2 linked regions of the Halioglobus japonicus genome follow. The protein of the gene in region 2 interacts with the protein of the main gene of each other region in a pairwise test. Links are inferred from orthologs where the notes say so. Each region holds a gene or a part of one and is shown on either strand. Other genes may lie near its edges.

Evidence for each region.
Region 1: the proteins of BST95_RS17535 (region 2) and mrcB interact in binary tests that used the Escherichia coli proteins (3 or more experiments, as listed by UniProt). The link is inferred for Halioglobus japonicus from one-to-one orthologs.

What each region holds. Positions count from the first base shown.
Region 1 is NZ_CP019450.1:205,082-208,399, forward strand. What follows is about bases 75-3,077. They hold mrcB (penicillin-binding protein 1B), read right to left. Parts: upstream 2,700-3,077; coding sequence 450-2,699; downstream 75-449. Other genes in these bases: BST95_RS01020 (tetratricopeptide repeat protein), read right to left, coding at 75-408; BST95_RS01030 (adenosine kinase), read left to right, coding at 2,785-3,077. Also shown: more of BST95_RS01020, read right to left, coding at 1-74; more of BST95_RS01030, read left to right, coding at 3,078-3,318. UniProt on the Escherichia coli protein: Cell wall formation. Synthesis of cross-linked peptidoglycan from the lipid intermediates.
Region 2 is NZ_CP019450.1:3,735,573-3,738,886, forward strand. The notes cover bases 316-3,314. They hold BST95_RS17535 (peptidoglycan D,D-transpeptidase FtsI family protein), read right to left. Parts: upstream 2,684-3,314; coding sequence 947-2,683; downstream 316-946. Other genes in these bases: BST95_RS17530 (UDP-N-acetylmuramoyl-L-alanyl-D-glutamate--2,6-diaminopimelate ligase), read right to left, coding at 316-947; ftsL (cell division protein FtsL), read right to left, coding at 2,680-3,015; rsmH (16S rRNA (cytosine(1402)-N(4))-methyltransferase RsmH), read right to left, coding at 3,012-3,314. Outside these bases: more of BST95_RS17530, read right to left, coding at 1-315. UniProt on the Escherichia coli protein: Essential cell division protein that catalyzes cross-linking of the peptidoglycan cell wall at the division septum. Required for localization of FtsN.

The sequences.
Region 1 (3,318 bases), 3.5 Mb from region 2 along the record:
CAGGCCGCGCTCGGCCACCGCCTTGGCCTGGGCAGTATTGCCCAGTACCGCGTGGGTGCGCGCCAGTTCGAGATAAATTTCAGCATCGTCGGGATCGATGCGCTGGGCACGCTGCAAATACCCCAGTGCCCTATCGGCATCGCCACTGCTGCGCGCCTGCACCGCCCGGTCAATCAACACGTTGTGGCCACCACTCCCCGTGCTTGAATCCGGCGCCGGAGTCGGCGCAGGCTCAGGCGCCTCAGGAGGCGAGGTGTCTTCATAACTGGGCTCGCCACTCTCAATTTTGGGCAGGGAATACGGGTTGGTGCCACAGGCAGCCAGGGCAACAATAGATGCTCCCAGCAATACGCGGGCAATAACGACAGGGTGGCGCAATGCAAACTCCAAAGAGGCGGTAGTGGCCATGCAGTGTAACCGAACAGGCCGCACAAGCCAGCGGCCCCGGGCTAGTTATCAAAAATGGACTGGAACCAGCCCTTGATGCGTGACGTTCGCGGCGCACAGTTGGTATGCGCCCGCGGTTGCGAGCCTTCAATAAACGGCATCTGCACCGCGTTGGGACAGCCCTCGCCGGTAATCATACCGTTGCTGCTATCCACCCAATCGACCTCCACACCCTCGGGCATACGGTAAGCCAGGGACCGCTGGGAAGCACCCGCCATAAAGCGCGACCAGATCCGCAGGGCGCCACTGCTGCCGGTCAAGCCTGTTTCGCCATTGTCGTCGCGGCCCATCCAAGTCACTGCAAGCAGATCCCCGGAGAAACCGGCAAACCAGGAATCGCGACCATCATTGGTGGTACCGGTCTTGCCAGCCACCAGCATATTGGCTGGCAGGTCGCGATAGGCGCCGCGGCCCGTGCCCTTTTTCATGGCTTCGAGCATGGCGTATTGCAGCAGGTAGACCGCCTGCAGGCTCACCTCACGCTCGTACTGCAGGTCGTAGCGCTGCAGCGGTTCACCGCGGGCATCGACAATATCGCGAATACTGCGCAGCGGAGTGCGGAACCCACCGGACGCAATGGTCTGGTACATGGCGGCCATATCCATCGGTGAGTACTCGCCGGCACCCAGGGTCAGCGCCGGCACCTGGGGCACTGGCCGCTCAACCCCGAGCCGGGCCAGCATATCGGCAATATTCTCAATACCCAGCTCAAGACCAAGACTTGCCGTGGCGAGGTTGTAGGATTTCGCCAAAGCCATATACAGCGGCACCTGGCCGTGGGCCTGGCGATCAAAATTTCGCGGCTGCCAGTCGTCGCTGCCGCGCACCGGCACGCTGATCGGTTCATCCGCCAGCAGGGTGGCCAGGGAGTAATCCCGCGGGCGCTCCAGCGCGGTAAGGTAAACCGCAGGTTTCAACAAAGAGCCCGCCGGGCGGCGCGCGTCGAGGACGCGATTAAACCCCGCATAACTGACCTTGCGCCCACCAACCAGCGCGGCGACTTCACCGCTGTCAAAGCGGGTGACAATCGATGCACTCTGCAGACTGCCCTTGCCATCGATGGCCCTGAGAACGCTGGTAGTACTGCTCTCCAACTTGCGCTGCAAAATCGGATCAAAGGCGGTAAATATGCTCAGGCCCAGTGTAGTCAGGTCTTCCTCGCGGTAGTCGCGGCGCAGCTGCCGACGCACCAGGTCGAGGTAGGCGGGGAAGCTGTTGCGAATGCGCGGCGCGTTGTTGAGCCCCAGCGGCATGGCCTTGGCCACCAGCGCGTGCTCATCAGAGATCACCCCCTGCTCGGCCATGACATCGAGCACCACATTGCGGCGCTTCATCGCTCGCTCGGGATTGCGCAGCGGGTTATAGAGCGACGGGCCTTTAATCATTCCCACCAGCAACGCCTGTTGATGCAGGCCCAGTTGCTCCAGTGGCGTATCAAAATAGTGCCGGGCGGCCAGGGAAAAGCCGTGAATCGCCCGGGGCCCCTCCTGTCCCAGATACACCTCATTCAGGTAGCTCTCGAGAATTTGATCTTTCTCATAGTGCAGCTCCAGCAGCACCGCCATGATCACTTCCGTGAGTTTGCGCACCAGGGTACGCTCTGGCGTGAGGTAGTAGTTCTTCACCAACTGCTGAGTAATCGTGCTGCCACCCGCCACCACCTGACCGGAGCGCAGGTTGCTGAGGGCCGCACGTGCGATGCCTGAGACCGAGAACCCCCAGTGCTCATAAAAGTCCTGGTCTTCCACGGCAAGAAGCGCCTGCCACAGCGCATCCGGCACGTCAGCAAGTCGGATCAGCAGTCGGTCTTCACCGTGGGAAGGATAAATACCGCCGATCTGAACGGGATCCAGGCGCATGAGATCGACGGGGGCGCCGCTGCTGGTAATACCCTGCAGCCGGGTAGCACCAAGATCGAGCGTGACCCGCCGGGCGGGTTCGCTTTCACCGGGAAAATCGAAGCCGCGGGTATAAACCTCAAAGCGATTGCGATTGCGCGCCACCTGCCCGGGGCCGCTGGCATGACGCACCTTGCGGTAGCCCAGCACCTCAAGCTCGTAGGCGAGGTCCTCCGGGGTCAGCTCGGCCCCCACATACAGTTCCAGGGGGCGGGCGTATACCTTGGCGGGCAGTTCCCACATTTTGTCGGTAAACGTGGAGGTAATACGGGCGTCGAGGTAAATCAGGAAGCCGACACCGACAACCAGGGCCACGAGAAAGAGTTTGAAGAGCAGACGGCGAGTTTTAACCATGGGTCGGGAGTGTACACCAGCCCACTTTCAATAGATCAACGAATCCGGATAATACCCGGCTGAACTTACTGAGGATGATGTAACCATGAAAAAATATGCCGCTTATGGAATCGGCGCAGCCCTGGTCGACACCGAGATCAAGGTTGAGGACAGCGAACTGGCCGCCATGAACGTCGAGAAGGGCATGATGACCCTGGTCGACGCCGACCGCCAGAGTGAACTGCTGGGCCACCTCGAAGGGCATCTGGTCAAGGCAAGCCATGCCAGCGGCGGCAGTGCGGGCAACTCAATGATTGCCACTGCCCAGTTTGGCAAGCCGACCTTCATGTCGTGCAAGGTGGCCAACGACGCCGATGGCGATATCTATATCGCCGACCTGGAAGCGGCGGGCGTCGACCATGCGCTCACTGGCGAGCGCGAGGAAGGTATTACCGGCAAATGCCTGGTGCTGATTTCACCGGACGCTGAGCGCAGCATGAACACCAACCTGTCGATCAGCGAAACGCTGTCCACCGACCAGCTCAATGCCCAGGCCATTGGCGAATCCGAGTACTACTACATGGAAGGCTATGTCGTCACCTCACCCACCGGCCGCGCCGCGGCCGTTCGCGGCCGCGAA
Region 2 (3,314 bases):
AGCTCTTCTCCCTCCAGCACCACCGCTGCCACTGCAGCAGCCAGGTTAGAGAGATTGAAGTGACCGACCAACGGGCTGGCGAAGTCACCCTCGCCCCAGGGCGTGCGCATACGGCCATGGACACGGCCATTCGCAAAGCCTGTCTGCTCGATGACAACGTCAGCGGAGGCGTCTTGTAAGGAGTAGCGGTAGGCCTGCACGTCAGGCCCTATGACATCAAGAATACGGGCAGAGAACGGATCATCTGCATTCACCAGCACCTGGCGCAGGCCGTCGGTGTCGAATAAGGCCAGTTTGGCCCGCCCGTAGGCTTCCATGCTCCCGTGGTAGTCGAGGTGGTCGCGCGAAAGATTAGTGAAGACCGCTGTCTCAAAGGCCACGCCATTCACCCGACCCTGCACCAGCGCATGCGAAGACACTTCCATACATACGGCAAGCACTTGCTCGTCGACCCAGGCCGCCAACTGGCGCTGCAGTGACACGGCATCCGGCGTGGTATTACCGCCCTGCGCCACGCCATCTTCCAGGCTTGCTCCCAGCGTACCAATCACGCCACAGGGTTTACCCAGCGCCCTCATCAGTTGCGCCACCAGACGACTGGTTGTGGTCTTACCGTTGGTACCCGTGACGCCCACCATGTGCAACGCGCTTGAAGGCTCACCGAAGAATCTCGCCGCCAGGTAACCGGACTCCTGCTGCAATTCCGGCAGCTCAACCAGCGGCACCGGCACTGCATCTACAAAACCGGCCACCGGCGGCTCGGCAATCACTGCGCTAGCGCCGTTGGCCACAGCCTGCTCAATAAACTGCCGGCCGTCGTGCAGTTCGCCCGGCATCGCCAGAAATACATCGCCTGGCTGGACTTTACGGCTATCCAGCTCAATGCCGCGCACCGCAGTTGCCCCACCCTCGCAGCCAGGGCTTGCAATAAGCTCAGCCAGCGCCATCACGCTGCACCTCCGCGCCCGGCGCCGGCAACGGCCACTTCTTCGGGCAGTTCAGTCGGAGTCACACCCAGCAGGCGCAGCGCACCCTGGGTCACAGCGGAGAAGACCGGCGCTGCTGCAGCACCACCGCCGTAGGATTCGCCCTGCGGATCGTTAATCACCACCACGGTGACCACCCGGGGATCGTCGACCGGTGCAACGCCGGCAAACAGCGCCACATAGGCGTTGTCGACATACCCCTGCGGACCCACCTTGTGAACCGTACCGGTCTTTCCGCCGACCTGGTGACCGGCCACACGCGCCTTGCGCGCAGTACCATTGTCACCGGTGACCCGCCCCAATACTGTCAGAACCTGGGCGGCCACATCGGGGCTTACCACCTGTACACCCTCTTCGGGTACACCATCGTGGGCCAGCAAGGACACTTCCTGCATCACGCCATTATTGGCGAAGGCACTGTAAGCGCGGGCCAATTGCAAAGGTGTTGCAGTAATGCCGTAACCAAAGGCCAGGGAAATTTTCTCGGTCGAATACCAGCGCGGGCGGTTTGGCAGCAGGCCTGCGCTTTCGCCGGGGAAGCCTGTACCCAGGGGCTGGCCGATACCGAAGCGACTAAAGACTTCCCAGATAGGCTCATGCCCCAGCTCGACCGCCAGCTTGGTCACGCCCACCTGGCTGGATTTCTCGATGACCCGCGAGAGGCTGATATCGCCATAGTTGCGCGGGTCTGGATAGGTCTTTGGCCCCACCCGAATCCAACCGGGCGAAGTATCAATCATGGTCTCGGTGGTATATAGGCCGCTTTCCAGGGCGGCCACCAGCGTCAGGGTTTTCATGGTCGACCCTGGCTCATAGGTATCCGTTACCGCCCGGTTGCGCGTGGTTCCGCCCTTCATGTTCTTGCGGCTATTGGGGTTGAAGACCGGGTAGTTCACCATGGCCAAAACTTCACCGGTATGCGCGTCCAGCGTCACCACCGTGCCGCTCTCTGCACCCGCTGCCGTCACGGCCTTGGCCAGCTCGCGATGCTGAAGATGCTGTAAGCGCAGGTCGATACTCAAGCGCAGCGGCTTGCCCGGACGGGCAGGCTGCACGACGCCGATATCGCGGACCATCTGCCCCTTCAGATCCTTGATGTACTTCTTCTTGCCCGGCACGCCGCGAAGGTGCTCGTCATAAGCCACCTCCATACCGGCAATGCCTTCATCGTCCAGGTTGGTAAAGCCCACCAACTGCGCGGCCACCTCACCTGCGGGGTAGAAGCGGCGGTATTCCCGCTCGCCATAAACACCGGCAATACGCTTGGCAAGAATCTCGCGCGCCTCATGGGGTACGCGGTGACGAGCCAGGTACATAAACTGCTTACCTTCATACCTCGCCACCCGCTCGCGCAGGGAGGACAGACTCATCCCCAATGCTGCGGCAAGTTCGGGCAGGCGCTCTCTATCCAGGTGACGCGGATTGGCCCAGATAGACACCACCGGTGTGCTTACCGCCAGAGGCTCGCCGTGGCGATCGGTAATCACACCGCGATAGGCGGGAATTTCGGCACTGCGCAATGAGCGAGCATCCCCCTGATTCTGCAGGAACGAGTAGCCGCGCTCTGTATCGAGAATCTGCAGTGACAGCACCCGCCCAATCAGCACCACCGCCATGCACAGCAACGCAAAGGCAACCAGATACAGGCGCCACATGGAGATCGCCGCAGGCACAGACTTCTTCCTGGCCGTTTTCATCGACCCACCACTTCATAGCGAGCCAGATCAGGCTCAGCCATTTTCAGCTCGGATCGCGCCACTTTCTCAACCCGATAATGTGATGCCCAGGTGCTCTCCTCGAGCAGCAGACGTCCGTAGTCTTCCTGCAGATGCCACTGACGCGCCTCCAGCGCCTGCAAGTGGGTATACAGATCACGACAGGCGTGCGTTGAATGAATTACGGCAAAAGCTGAGCCCAATACCAGGACGGCCAGCACCAAATTGCCCCAGAACAGCGGTGCACGCCGGGCAGGTGCCTGCCCACTCACGGCGGCGGTCATCATCTTCTTGCCTTTGACTCGCGGGCTCATGCGATTTTCTCCGCCACACGCATGACCGCGCTGCGCGCCCTGACGTTCTCGCCCAACTCATCCGCGCTGGCCTTCACGGCCTTGCCAACCAACTTCATACGGCGATTCAGTGCCGCATCGGTGACCGGAACGCCGGGAGGCAACTGCTCGCCGCGAGCCATATCGCGCATGTAGCGCTTGACCATGCGATCTTCCAGCGAATGGAAGCTGATCACGACCAGGCGCCCGCCGACTCTCAACACATCGAGCGCGCCGTCGAGCAGATCACGCAGATCGTCCAACTCACGATTCACCTGAAT